DNA from 3 places in the Exiguobacterium sp. s157 genome. Region 2 is predicted to be linked to each of the others. Evidence: riboswitches for the same ligand, from Rfam matches in the RefSeq annotation. Region 2 holds a riboswitch; each other region holds the start of a gene.
What was found. Region 2 has a riboswitch for thiamine pyrophosphate ahead of thiW (energy coupling factor transporter S component ThiW). Riboswitches for the same ligand answer to the same signal wherever they lie in the genome.

Region 1 (4,670 bases), on a different contig from region 2:
GGGGAAACGCATGGCACGTAAATGCTACGTAACAGGTAAATCACCTAAATCAGGTAACAACCGTTCGCACGCACTCAACAAGACAAAACGCACTTGGGGTGTAAACGTACAAAAAGTTCGTATTCTCGTTGACGGTAAACCTAAACGAGTTTGGGTTTCAGCTCGCGCTCTTAAATCAGGTCTCGTTGAACGCGTATAATTTTTATACACGAACGAAATAAATCCCAGCGGCATTCGCCGATGGGATTTTTTTGTGTTCATTTTTTGATAGACAGCACGAGCACCATACCGTCGTGCACGATCAAGTCCGCCGCTTCATCGTCCCATTCGTTCGAGATGGTGAGCGCCTCATGGCTGACGACATCGTGACGGTCGAGCGGATATTTGACGCCGCGGATGGTCACGTTCGCCTGCTTCCATGGGATGAGCGACAAATAGTGACCGTCTTGACGCGGGAGTTCATAGCGTCCCGACCCGACGAGTCGTACCGTCTGCCCTGCCGTGACGAGACGCATCTCAGGATACGCCTCGAGCAGACCGATATTGCTGAGCGTCATATCGAGCCGGCCGCCGAGCGCACCGTAGACGAGCATTTCCGTCGCGCCATGCCCCCGTGCCGCCTCGAGAGCGATCTCGAGGTCGGTCACATCTTTCTCAGATGGATAACGGACGGCGTCGATCGGCACTTCGCCCGTGAAGGAGTCGAAATCGCCGACGACGAGATCTGGGTTCAGCCCGTGGTTCAACAGTGTCTCGTACCCCCCATCGACGCCGATGATGTAATCGACGTCACGCGGGAGTCCCGAGATTGGTTCCGGGCTGGCCGCCACAATCAACACCCGCATTAGCGGACGTCCCGGGTCGCGAGCGTCGCGAAGCGCGGTGCCGAGACGAACAAGAGGACGAGGACGACGGCCGACACGAGGAAGGACGGGAGCATGTACGTCATGTTATAGGCGAACGAGTAGGCGACGACCGGACCTTCCGCGTATTCGGCGAAGAAGACGATCCCCGACAAGACGTGGGCCCCGTAACGAAGCAGTGAACCGAGGAGCGCGCCGAGCACCAAATAAACGACGAGCGTCTTTTTCGCCTCATCCTTGGCGGCTCGTTTCACTTGACCAGCGAACAGCCCCGCCATCCCGACGACACCGTAAGCGAACGTGTAGTCGAGCAGGAACTGGACCGGCGTGAAGATATAGGCCCCGAACAGCAGTTGCAGCGTTCCGACAAGTGCACCGGTCGCAAGTCCGCCTTTCAAACCGTGACGATACGCCATGACGAAAATCGGCAACATCGCCAAGCTGATTGACCCGCCTTGCGGCATCCGGAACGGGATGAGCAAATCAAAAATCAAACCGAGTGCGGCGAACAATGAGATTTCAATGAGCGCCTGTAATTTTAAACGTTGTTTCATCTATTTCCCTCCTTAAAATATGAGCGAACGACAAAAAGCAGCATGACGTAAACGCCATGCTGCTATCGAGTAGCAACGTGCATTTTCGCCACATCCCTACGTCCGTGTGAACGGAACAGGTTCAAAGGGTTAGCGTATGCCTCTCAGCCACAGAATGTGACACCCCTTGCGACAATATTTGTTGTTCTATGGACGATTATACACGAGATGCGTTGCGAATGCTATCGATTGCGTCTTTATAGCTCGGCTCGTTATAGATGGCCGAGCCGGCCACGAGCACGTCAGCACCGGCATCGATACATAATTTCGCAGTCTCCGCGTTGACGCCTCCGTCAATCTCGATTTCAAAGTCGAGACGGCGCGCTTGGCGCATCTCGTTCAACGCCGCGATTTTCGGCACGACCGATTCGATGAACTTCTGACCCCCAAAGCCAGGGTTCACCGTCATGAGAAGTACCATGTCGACGTCACCGAGCACGTGTTCAATCAATGACAGCGGCGTATGCGGGTTGAGAACGACGCCACACTTGGCTCCGGCCGCCTTAATTTGTTGAAGCACGCGATGCAAATGGTTCGTCGCTTCGACGTGGACGGTGACGATGTCCGCTCCCGCCTTGATGAAGTCTTCGACGAAGCGCTCCGGTTGGTCGATCATCAAGTGGACGTCTAACACCATGTCCGACTTCTTCCGTAAGCTCGCGAGCACCGGGAGACCGATCGAGATGTTCGGGACGAATTGACCGTCCATGACGTCAAAATGGATATAATCCGCGCCGGCCTCTTGGACCGCCTTCACTTCTGCCTCTAGGTTGGCGAAGTCCGCCGCTAAAATCGAGGGTGCAATTTTAATCATGTCAGTACCTCCGTTGTCTATCGTTTAACTCTGCCATAAACGTAACATAATTCTCATAACGGGTGGAAGCGATTTCTCCCGCCTCGACGGCCGCTTTGACGGCACAACCCGGTTCGTTCAAATGGGCACAGCCTCGGAACTTACAGTCGTCATGCCGCTCGACGAACTCAGGGAAGCACCAGCGCATCTCCTCGACTTCGAGTTCTTCTGGGAACTCGAGGCTTGAGAAACCAGGCGTGTCAGCGACGAGCCCGTCAGCGAGCGTGATGAGCGTGACGTGACGCGTCGTGTGCTTGCCTCGGCCGAGCGACTTCGAGATTTTCCCGGTCGCGAGTTCTAGTTCCGGCGCGACCGCGTTCAAGAGCGAACTCTTGCCAACTCCGGTCTGTCCGGCAAACACGCTCGTCTTCTCTTTAAACGACCCACGAATTTGTTCAATCCCCGACCCGGTCTCCGTCGACGTCTCGATGACCTCATAGCCGATTGACCGATATAAGGCCGCTGCCGCTTGAATCGTTTCGAGTTCCGACTCCGTCAACAAGTCCATTTTCGTTAAGACAATAATCGGATGGACTTGCTTCGATTCGATTAAGACGAGGAAACGGTCGAGCAGATGGAACGAGAACGCCGGTTCCTTGACCGAGAACAGCAAGAACGCTTGATCGATGTTAGCGATCGGCGGGCGGACGAGATGGTTCGACCGCTCATCGACGGCCAAGATATAGCCTGTGCCGTCCCCTTGGTCTTGAATATCGACATCGTCGCCGACGACCGGCGAGATGTTCCGGTTGCGGAAATTGCCGCGGGCGCGACAACGGATCTCTTGTTTCTCTTCCGTCATGACATCATAAAACCCGCCTTGTAATCGAATAATCGTACCTTTCATCCTATGACCTCCTTAGAAAAAGAGGCGACGCGCGCGCCACCTCTTCATTGTGAATCTTTTGCTTGTGCGTACGTCACCGTATCCGTCCGGACGACTTCCCCGTCGACTTCGATCGTCGCGGTTCCGACTTCGTCCGGTGCAATGACGAGCGTATACGAGTAAGTCGTCGTCTCCGTTATCTTATCACGCAACACTTCGACTTCGCCACGGGCGTCTACCGTCCGAATGACGACCTCGAGTGCCACAGGTTCTTCGCCTTCAGCAGGCGGATCGATTTCGACGTTGACTTCCCGTTCAATCGAGACGTCGGTCGGTTCGACCCCTTGCGACACGATGACGGTCAATTCCGTCCCCGGGTCGACGGCTGTTCCGGCCGTCGGTAACTGACGAATGATTTGGTTGGCGGGCACGCTCGTTGAATACTCGTCTCGTTTGACGATTTTCAAGCTATTCTGTTCGGCGTACGTCGTCGCTTCCTCAAACGTATACCCGGCTAAATTGGCGAGTTCGACTTTATTGCTACCGGTCGAGACGACGAGCGTCACCGTCTCTTCAGACGGGACGACCTCGTTGTCCGGAGCAATCGACTGGGAGATGACATCGCCGCTATCGACCGTCTCCGACGCCTCGGATTGAATTTCGATATCCGCAAAGTCGAGGTCTTTGAGCGTCCGCTCGGCCGCCGACTGAGACAATCCTTCGACGTCCGGCATCGCGACCGTCTCTTTCCCGGCCGACACGACAATCGTCACGGTCGTTCCGCGTTTCGGTTTCCGACCGGCTTGCGGTGTCTGCGAAATGACGTCGCCAGCGGCGATGTTATCGCTCGCCCGCTCTGTCGCTTCGACGACAAAACCGGCTGTTTCGAGTTCGGTCGTCGCTTCGTCGTTCGTCATCCCGACGACGTCTGGCACGACGGCACGGGACATCTCATCGGCGATGACATATGCCCCGATTCCGCCGCCAATCAACAAGAAGAGGAGTAGGAGCCAAAGCCACCACTTCTTCTTCCGTTTCGGCTTCGGGTTCGCTGTCTCAGGTTCGGTCGGTGCGACCGGTTGTTCCGGTGTCTCTTTGACGTTCGGTTCGTCCGGGACGACCGGTGACATGACGAGCGTCTGATCGAATGCGTCCTGTTCCGTACTGAGGCGTTTCGGTTCGTTCGCACGTTCCGGGTCGAGCGCCGTCATGCAATCCTTCTTAAAGGCGGCGACCGATGTGTGACGGGCGCCCGGTGATTTCGCCAGCGCCTGCATGATGCAGTTCTCAAGCGCTTGCGGGATGTTCGGGTTCAAATCCATCGGTCGAATCGGGTCGTCTTGCAAATGTTGAAGTGCGACGGCGACTGGCGTCTCCCCGATGAACGGAACGCGTCCGGTCACGAGTTCATACAGGACGGCACCGAGTGAATAAATATCTGACTTCTCATCGGCGAACTTTCCGCGCGCCTGTTCTGGAGAAAAGTAATGGACCGAGCCGAGCACTGACATCGTATGGGTCAGCGTCGCGTTCGA
Region 2 (4,670 bases):
CGCCCCTGAGTTAAAACTTCGGACGAATGAGACGGTCGTCGACTGGTTCGAGCGCATCGAGCTGACAGATATCGATGCCTCGCTCTATCATCTGATTCGCTATGGTCCCGCATCCGATCATGACATCCCGTTCGAGCAGCAACAACGCTTTCACGAGGCACTCGACCGCTACTTGAAGCGGCAACCCTGAGCGAGAAAGTACCCGGGTTCTCAATGACTGGCAAACATGCTACGCTCATTGATAACAGGAAAAAAATGTAACTTTCTTAGGAGGTTTGATTGATGAAACGCCTAGGCCTACTCGGATTCAGTGTGTTTTTATTGACCGGGTGCACCGATTCCGTTGAGCAACCCATCGTCCCAGCCGATACAAATGAGCCGTCGTCCGAAGACATCACCGCTTGGACGCGAGAAGATTTTAAGGACGTCTTCGACCAATACGAAAAAGTAGCGCCGCTCTTGACGGCACTCGAGAACGATGGTCTCAAACCGTTCCGCGAGACGTTCGAGCACGTCGTCATCGCCGGCGACGGCATCCAGCATACATACGCCGATATTCATCCGTTCAAACTCGATGACGGCACGTACGCCACCGTCTATGAGAGCGAGAACGGGGACATCGCTAACGGTCCCGAGTCGGTCGCCCCGCTGTTTTGGCAAGAAGCATCGTTCCTTCAATTCGTCGAAGAGATTGAAAAACGGAAATATGGGACGAGTGCCCCACCGACGGACGTCGTTTTGACCGAAGACGAGTTTCAGGCGCTCTATAACCGTCACGCTTATACGTCCGCACTCATCGTCGAGCTCGACGAATGGGGCGTGCAAGTCGCGCGTGACCCGCTCGAGAACGTCATCATCGCTGGGAACGGGGTCAAGGAAGTGAAGGCCGATTTGATCGTCTTTGAGGTCGAGGGTGGCTATGCCATCGTCTATGACCGGGACGGTGAGATCTTCAAAGGGCCGGAGTCGATTGCTCCGCTGTTTTGGAGCGAGACGGATTATGAAAACCTACTCGAGAAACATGAATGACTTATGGGACACGTCGTTTCAAGTCCCGGTACTCGAGTAGCAAATTGAGCCATTGCGCCGGCTTATCGCTCGACTCAGCTACATCGTACCGGTACCTCGTCACATACACATGCCACGACAAGGCACGATAGACGCAACCGAGCTCTTCGGCGATCAATAGATGACGCCAAAGTACGTCCTTGGGTGCGACGCCGCTCCACGCTTCCAAGTAAACCGTACGCATCGTTTGAATCTGTTCATACCAGGCGACCTCGTCTTCTTCCGGCAATAAGTCGTACAGCGCGTTCCAAAACACGCGCACGCTGAAAAACGGATGCGTGACGGTCGCGTCGCCCCAGTCGAGGATACACAAATCATTCGTCCGTTCCCGCCAGAAGATGTTGCCGCCGTGTAAATCACCGTGCTCGAGACTCATCGGCATCCCAATCGCCAGCTCATCGCACATCGCGATCAATTCATCTTGAAGCGCGAGCATAGCCTCGGCTTTGTATTGCTCGAGCCCGGCGCAGAGCTCAGGTAAATACGTGCGAATTTCGCCCTTCAACTTGGCCGGTCGACGGTCCGGGATGCCGTAAGACAAGCAGGTCTCGATCTGGTCGACCTCCTGTCGCTGCAGCTGTGCGTATTGACGCAACGCCGCTTCGTATCGACTCACGTCCGGCCGTGCACGTAACACCTCTCCGCTGATGTCTCGCATGAGCAGCCAATTCTGAGCTGAATCGATGGCGATGACGTCGGGGACGAGATTTGGATGCCGCTCGGCCAGAAACGCCGACAATCCGGCCTCGCCGCGGCTGATATCGGTCACCGCTTTGGCGTAGTAACGTTCCTCATTGAGCGCGCCAACAAGCAAGTACGTCAAATCGGTATCTTTGATCACGTGCCACCTCGCATTCTGCACGTTTGCCTCAATCCATCGTTCGAACCGTTCACGAAACGATCGGTCACGCCATGGGATTGCCTGTCTCATCCTGTTCACCCTTTCTTTCATCATCTCCTAGGAGGAAACGATATGGACGTTGTATATTACTCATACCCGGTCGATGCCATCTTGTATATGTACTTAGGGGCGACGGCCGTCGTCAGTCTCACCATCGGGCTGCTCGTTTGGCATCTGTTCAAGCGCCGAGCTGTCGGCTTTTGGACAACGCTCGTTCTCAGCTTTGTCGGGCTGTCGCTCTCGCTCGTCTGGTTTCAAAACGCGTCCGTCGCCGCGTTCATGGGGACACTCCCGTGGCTGATCAATCTCGTCTTCTCCCTTTTGTTGTACGGCCTATTCATCGGCATCATCTATGTCACGTTCCGACCACGAAAGCTCGACCGCGTCAAATGACGGTATGCTATACTCATGTTAATAAACGACCACTAGGGGAGCCTTCGGGCTGAGACGGCATGCGCCGGACCCTTCGAACCTGATCTGGCTCATACCAGCGTAGGGAAGTGGTGTGGGATTCGTCTGTTTTTCCACGCCACTTTTCCACTTGGAGAAGTGGCGTTTTCATTTTGAAAGGAGACTATCTATGCGTATTCAACAACTCACTTGGATGGCGATGCTCGTCGCCATCGCCGTCATCGGTTCCCTGTTCATCTCGATTCCGACCGGTGTCGCCCGTGCCTATCCGATTCAACATATGGTGAACGTCATCGCCGCCGTCACCGTCGGACCGATCGGGGCCGTTCTCGTCGCGTTCGTGACCGGACTCGTCCGTGTCATGACCGGTACTGGGTCGCTCCTCGCGTTCCCTGGTGGCATGATTGGCGCACTGCTCGCAGGTATCTTTTATATGAGGACGAACCGCGTAGCCTTCGCCGCATTTGGTGAAGTCATCGGGACCGGCCTCATCGCTTCGCTCGTCGCCGTCCCGTATGCCAAGTTATTGATGGGGACCGAGTTCGGGGCGCTGTTCTTCTTTCCAGCCTTCCTTGCCTCGAGCGTGACTGGGTCCGTGCTCGGCTGGATTGTCTTGGCTCGGGTCAAACAATTGCGACCGCTCACGGCGAAGCGATAAGTACTTCCCTCCCACTGATAGTAAATGGTAAAATCAGGATATCAGATATTAGGAGGTCATTTTTTGAATCGATTGACGCTATTACTGGTTGCCACCGCTTGCTTGTTCATGTCCGGTCTCTTGTACACGCTTGAACGCATCGCCACGTTCACCCGCTGGAATGCTCAAATTGCGACGGGCACGTTCTCCAGCGAGCCGATGTTCGTCGATGTGCTGCTCCAAAACGTGTTCATCTCGATTTTCGGAGTGGCTGCGATCGTTCTCTTTTTCAAAGCGGGCAGTGCTGTTCAAGGCTCAACGACGACGAAAACAGGGACGGCCGACTTATGACGGCTGTCCCTGTTTGACGTGATACACCCAAATCTCTTCCCCGTTCGCCTCATCAATCAGGCCACTGTCGACAAATCCCCCCTTCGCATAGAACCGTTTCGCCGGTTCGTTCATCGGATGCAGACTGAGGATGAGGTCATCGACATCGAAGCGTTCTTTCATCCACTGAATCGTAAGTTGTAAACATGTTGAACCGATGCCTTTCCCTTGCTCTGTCACATCGATCATAAATCGATCGAGCCAGATGTAACGCTCCACCTTGTTCTCGGCCCCAATCATCATGAAGCCGACGGGATGCTCATCGCGACAAAGCGCATAGCACTGCCACGCATATTTGACATCGGTTTCCATCTCGCGAAGCGATTCGGCGTTTGTTTCGATAAAGCGAGCTTGGTCAGAAGCGACGGTCAAGGCGACAACAGCCTCCCGGTTTGTGTCATCGACAAGTTGAATCGTCAGCGTATCGGCAGCCATCGGCGCACCTCTTCCATGTCCAGTCCGCGCTTCGGCAAGATATAGGCGCTGACCGAGGAGTTGTATAGATACACATAATCGTCCTCCTCGACGACTTCCTTGATTCCTGCCCATGACACACGCGTCTCGCCGAACTCATTTAAATCGCGCAGACCAGTCTCCTCCAAATCCATCGTGTGGGGGCCAATCATGCCTTCGTTGCTACGTTCGTCGATGAGACGCCGCGTCTGCTTCCGGACATGCCGTTCAAAGTATTTCGGATAATACAGGAACCAAAGAATACTCGCGACCCCGTATATGCCATATAGCCACCAGTCCGTCTCTTGGAGCCACGTCGCCAGCACGAAAGCAGCGCCTAAAAAGATAAGTGGTCCGATGATTCGCTGTAAGAGGATCATCCGCTTTCCTGTTTTCGAACGTTTAATATGGCTCAAGTTGAACCGGATATAGTCGTCTTCTGTCAATTCGTATTGGATTTTCATCATCATTCCCTCCTTGGTGTCCTATACGTCTCACGTGAAGAAAAGTTCCGTTCAGAACGTTGATTGGATAAACTAAAAGAAAGGAGTGACATCATGAAACAAATCCACCATCTCTGCATCCAAACGCCCGACTATGAGGCATCCAAACGATTTTATGAGGCGCTCGGCTTCGAGCTCGTTCAGGAGTCGCCCGACTTTCATACGCGCGCGTTCAATAGCTGGCTTAAACTCGGTGATTTTTATATCGAGCTCCAAACGGCGAAAGTCGATGAGACGTTGTCACCGTATTCGAAGCATGTGGCCGGCCCGGTCCACTTCGCGCTTTATGTCGATGACCTCGAAGCGG
Region 3 (4,670 bases), on a different contig from region 2:
CGCAATCCAGGATAAGATCTGTGGCCTTTATTTCTTTTGGCTCGCCGAACAGTATAATGAGCGGGTATAAACAGTAGGTGCCCAGATCCATCAATGAACCGTTCGCAAAATTTGGATTAAATACATTTAATACTGTTCCTTTTTTGTATGCATCATAACGCGATGAGTACTGGCAATAGCTAGCAAAGTATCTGCGGATAGGGCCGATTTTGTGCAGATTATTTTGAATGGCCTTAAAGTTTGGAAGCAACGTAGATTTCATCGCTTCCATAAGCAGCACATTATGATCTTTCGCTTCTTGAATCATTTTCGCTGCTTCTGCTGCATTGGCAGCCATCGGTTTTTCACATAATACATGTTTGGAGTTTTTTAAAAACAAGACGACTTGGTCAGCATGGAATGAGTTGGGTGTGGCAATATAAACCGCATCGATTTCATCGCTGACTGCCATTTCTTCCAAGTCAGTAAAAATTTTAGTTATTCCTTATTGACTGGCAAATTCCTCTGCTCTTTCCAACGTTCGGGAATAAACGGCTGCTAATTTAAAATTCTCAATTTCTTTTGCCGCTTCAAGCAATCTTTCTGTAATCCAATTAGTACCCACTATGCCGATTCGTATCATTTTTTATCCTCTTTTCTGTTTTTATTGCATTATCGCCCACAATTGCAAAGACATTATTCCAATGCTAAAAAAATTTACTAACCATTCTATATCTAGTACAATTAGTAAGTTACATTAATTATAGTACTGACTTTTTTATCACATAGTATCGAAAAGTATACGATAGAAATATAACAAGGAAGGAAAGAAAATAGATGCCTAATTTAGGAGAGAAAGTTTTTAATTGTGAAAAAGAGCTGACACTTTCCATCATCGGAGGAAAGTGGAAAATGCTAGTGCTATGGCATTTAGGAAAAGAAGGAACTAAACGTTTTGGGGAATTAAAAAGTCTTATGCCAGGCATCACGCAACGGATGCTCGTGAATCAATTGCGTGAACTTGAAGATCATTTGATTGTCCACCGGGAAGTATACCCTGTGGTTCCGCCGAAAGTGGAGTACTCACTTACCGAACAAGGAAGAAGCCTTATTCCAATTCTTGATTCCATGTACGAATGGGGCAAAGAATACATCGAGCAAAACTTGGATCAGCAAATAGAAAACAACTAAGTTAGTAGGTATTTAAAAATAGCTGAATAAAATAAAGCGGATTTCAGTAAAATGAAATCCGCTCAGATTGTAGACAAAGTCACGTTTCAGGCGAACTGAAACGTGACTTTGTCTACAATCTGGAACACCATTCGGTCGAATGGTGTTTTTTTATAAGACGGTTTGTCAAATTAAGCGCAACACTTCCTCGGTGAAGGCCTCGTGTGCGGTTTTCCAGTCCAGGCACTTTCTCGGTCGCCCGTTGATCTTGGCCAGCGCATCCGCGAGTTCACCGTCACCGACCTGCGCGAAGTCCGTTCCTTTCGGGAAGAACTCGCGGAGGAGCCCGTTGGCGTTCTCGTTGCTCCCCCGTTGCCACGATGAGTACGGGTCGGCGAAATACATCGGCACGCCGAGCGACGCCTGGATGCGCTCGTGACCGCTGAACTCCTTGCCCCGGTCCGTCGTCGCCGTCTCGAACGTGCCTTCCGGGAAGGCACCGTGCACCGCATGGATCGCCCCCTCCATCGAGGCCGCGGTGCGGTCCGCGATTGGCAGGGCGAGATAGAACCGGCTCTTCCGCTCGATGAACGTCGCGACGCACGCCTTCGATTTCCCGCGTCCGGAGACGACGGTGTCGAGCTCCCAATGCCCGAACGTCTCGCGTGTGCGCACCTCCCGAGGCCGGTCCGAGATGGTCAGCCCGACGTTGATGCGCCCGCGCGTCTCGACCGGCTTCCGGCGTTTCCCCTTCTGGCGGAGCACGGTCACGGGCACGTCGATCCGTCCCGCATAGATCCAGCGGTAGATGGTGGGGAAGGCAATTTTTCCTGCGTAGAGGCGGCCGACGATCTGTTCTGGTGACCAGGTCGCACGCAGCTTCTCGACGATCGTCCGGCGCATCGTGTCGTCGAGCTTCGTCTTGACGCCGCAATGGGTTTTCGCCTTCTCGTAGCGTTTCTGCGCACGTCCTGACTCGTAGCCGGGGTTCCGTCTGATCTCCCGCGAGACGGTCGAGGGCTGTCGCCCGATCCGTCTCGCGATGGACCGGATGGACATCCCGAGCTCCAGATAGGTCTCTATTTTCACGCGCTCCGTTGTGGTAAGATGGGTGTAGCTCATAGCGATTCCTCCGTCTGAATGTTTGTGTCGTAACTTCATTCTAAACGAGGCCATCGCTGTGGGCTTTTTTTTGCGTTCACGTTCAGATGTTGCACTTAATTTTATAATTCATCAAGGATAAAAAAACAGCCTGGTGTGGTTTTAGGGAGGGGGAAAAATAAGAAGAGCAATTCCTATAAATCAGAGCTCATTTAAAATATCATACAAGCTAATAGGTATCTTATAATTAAAACATCTAGTACGAAACACTCGTAAGACAAGGTTTACTTCCTGCACAACCTCTGTAGACAGTAGATACCAGGCTTTACATAAAAATTAGGATTTGTTATAGTGGTCGTGAAAACAAAATACCTAAATACACTAGGGGAGCCGAATTGGCTGAGACGGACAAGAGTCCGGACCCTTTGAACCTGATCTGGGTCATACCAGCGGAGGGAAGTGTGCGAACCTTTTATACTTTCTATTTAACTGGTCTTTCGCCGCCTCCTATCTTCAGGAGGCGGTTTTTTGCGTTCAAGAAAGGGGTAATAGGCATGGATCATTGTACAACAGTTTAAAAAAGCAACCGAGTGCGGAGGGATACTCATGCAACTCTCTGTTCGTGAAAGAGCGCCAATTGTACATTGTATTACAAATCAGATCTTTGCAAATTTTCAAGCTAATGGATTGCTCGCTGTAGGTTGCTCATTTGCAGGACTACTGTACAAGTATACACAGAGGAGAATAATGGCAGCCGGTAGTGAGGTGATTGGAACAGGACTGCTGGCTTCATTAGTGGAGCTCTACTCGCCTGGGTTTTAGGGAAAAGGTTTGAACGACATTCTTTGTCGGTTCTACCTAAACAGTAAACCGATAGTACTATTCAGAAAGACATTCATTTAAAGTTGGTACGGAAGAATTAGATTTATTGGAAAGACTAAAGGCAGTGCAGGGGTAATATCTTTCACTTTTTGATTTGTACTTGCGATTGCAACTAAAAGTATAGGAGTGGTGACGTGAAAAGAACAGTTTTGGTGACAGGAAGTAGCAAGGGTCTTGGTGCTACGATAGCAAAAGCTTTAGTTGAAAAAGGGTTTAATGTAGTGATTAACTATTACAAAAGTAAAGAGAAGGCAGAAGGACTTGTTTCGGAGCTCGGTGAACAAAATGCTATAGCTCTATACGCTGATGTGACAAATCGCCAAGAAGTGGATGAGATGGTGAAAGTGGCGACCAACTATTTTGGTCAAATTGATGTGGTGGTCAATAATGCATTGGTAGACTTCAAATTCGATCCGATACAGCAAAAGTCTTTTATAGATCTTTCATGGAAAGATTATCAAAGACAGCTGGATGGAACATTAAAAGGGGCCTTCAATGCGATTCAAAGTGTCTTACCCCAATTCATGGAGAGACAAAACGGAAGTATCATCAGTATTGGTACGAATCTCTACCAAAATCCAGTTGTCCCCTACCACGAGTATACAACCGCAAAAGCAGGACTTATAGGTTTTACACGCAATATAGCCTCTGAACTGGGACAATACGGAATTAAAGCAAATGTCGTATCAGGTGGTTTGTTGAAAGTGACTGATGCCAGTTCAGTAACGTCTCAAGAGGTCTTTGAACTGATTGCTAATTCTACACCTTTGAGAAAAGTGACAACTCCGGAACAGGTGGCCCATTTGGTCGTTTATCTGTCATCTAAAGAGGCGGAAGGTATCACAGGGCAAAATTTCACAGTAGATGGTGGACTAACGATGAACTAAATGTATTATTACCTCCATATGTAAGATAGGAAGGCATAATATATTGGTCTAGTCTTAGGGGGAAGAGTAATGACGGTTATTCAAAAGAATCAACTTAATATAGGGGTTTTGGTTTATGGGTGTGGACATCATCAGGCTGCGTGGTTGATGCCGAACTCAAGTGTTAACCGGGTAGGGGAGATAGAATATTATCAATCCTTGGCGCAGTTAGCTGAAAAAGGATGCTTTGACGCTGTCTTCTTCGCAGACAGTCAATCTTTCCTGGCACAAGAACCAAATGAAATACCGGCATTTTGGTTCGACCCATTAATCAATTTGACAGCTATTTCTCAGGTGACAAAATATGTAGGGCTCGTCTCAACCATCTCGAGTACTTTTTCAAATCCTTTTACAGCCTCAAGACAGTTGTTGAGCCTAGAACATATTACAAATGGAAGAGTGGGTTGGAACCTAGTGACGTCTATGAGAGATGAAGAAGCATGGAATCACGGCATGGAGAGTCTTCCATCCCATGAAGAGAGGTATAAGAAGGCAGATGAATTCGCAGAATTGATGCATAAACTCTTCTTGTCTTGGGATAGAGAAGAGGTTCTCGCTGACCGAGTGCGACGTCAGTTAATCAACCCTGATAATATTTTCCCTATCAATCAC

Region 1: it holds a riboswitch for thiamine pyrophosphate, as region 2 does, so the genes downstream of both, thiT (energy-coupled thiamine transporter ThiT) here and thiW (energy coupling factor transporter S component ThiW) in region 2, are expected to answer to the same signal.
Region 3: it holds a riboswitch for thiamine pyrophosphate, as region 2 does, so the genes downstream of both, KNP67_RS15505 (hydroxyethylthiazole kinase) here and thiW (energy coupling factor transporter S component ThiW) in region 2, are expected to answer to the same signal.

Annotation. Positions count from the first base shown of each region.
Region 1 covers NZ_JACSLQ010000001.1:437,482-442,151, reverse strand. Annotated here, with positions in the region: gene rpmB (50S ribosomal protein L28) at 11-199, shown strand; gene KNP67_RS02290 (thiamine diphosphokinase) at 258-845, opposite strand; gene thiT (energy-coupled thiamine transporter ThiT) at 845-1,417, opposite strand; TPP riboswitch at 1,494-1,594, opposite strand; gene rpe (ribulose-phosphate 3-epimerase) at 1,614-2,270, opposite strand; gene rsgA (ribosome small subunit-dependent GTPase A) at 2,272-3,156, opposite strand; gene pknB (Stk1 family PASTA domain-containing Ser/Thr kinase) at 3,201-4,670, opposite strand, start outside.
Region 2 covers NZ_JACSLQ010000002.1:23,597-28,266, reverse strand. Annotated here, with positions in the region: gene KNP67_RS03910 (hypothetical protein) at 1-190, shown strand, start outside; gene KNP67_RS03905 (hypothetical protein) at 283-1,029, shown strand; gene KNP67_RS03900 (aminoglycoside phosphotransferase family protein) at 1,031-1,999, opposite strand; gene KNP67_RS03895 (hypothetical protein) at 2,042-2,362, shown strand; TPP riboswitch at 2,387-2,485, shown strand; gene thiW (energy coupling factor transporter S component ThiW) at 2,550-3,038, shown strand; gene KNP67_RS03885 (hypothetical protein) at 3,102-3,368, shown strand; gene KNP67_RS03880 (GNAT family N-acetyltransferase) at 3,363-3,842, opposite strand; gene KNP67_RS03875 (YcxB family protein) at 3,824-4,324, opposite strand; gene KNP67_RS03870 (VOC family protein) at 4,418-4,670, shown strand, end outside.
Region 3 covers NZ_JACSLQ010000015.1:8,894-13,563, reverse strand. Annotated here, with positions in the region: partial or broken gene KNP67_RS14955 (Gfo/Idh/MocA family protein) at 1-622, opposite strand, end outside; gene KNP67_RS14950 (winged helix-turn-helix transcriptional regulator) at 817-1,170, shown strand; gene KNP67_RS14945 (IS30 family transposase) at 1,336-2,271, opposite strand; TPP riboswitch at 2,624-2,725, shown strand; gene KNP67_RS15505 (hydroxyethylthiazole kinase) at 2,857-3,072, shown strand; gene KNP67_RS14935 (3-oxoacyl-ACP reductase) at 3,267-4,019, shown strand; gene KNP67_RS14930 (LLM class flavin-dependent oxidoreductase) at 4,089-4,670, shown strand, end outside.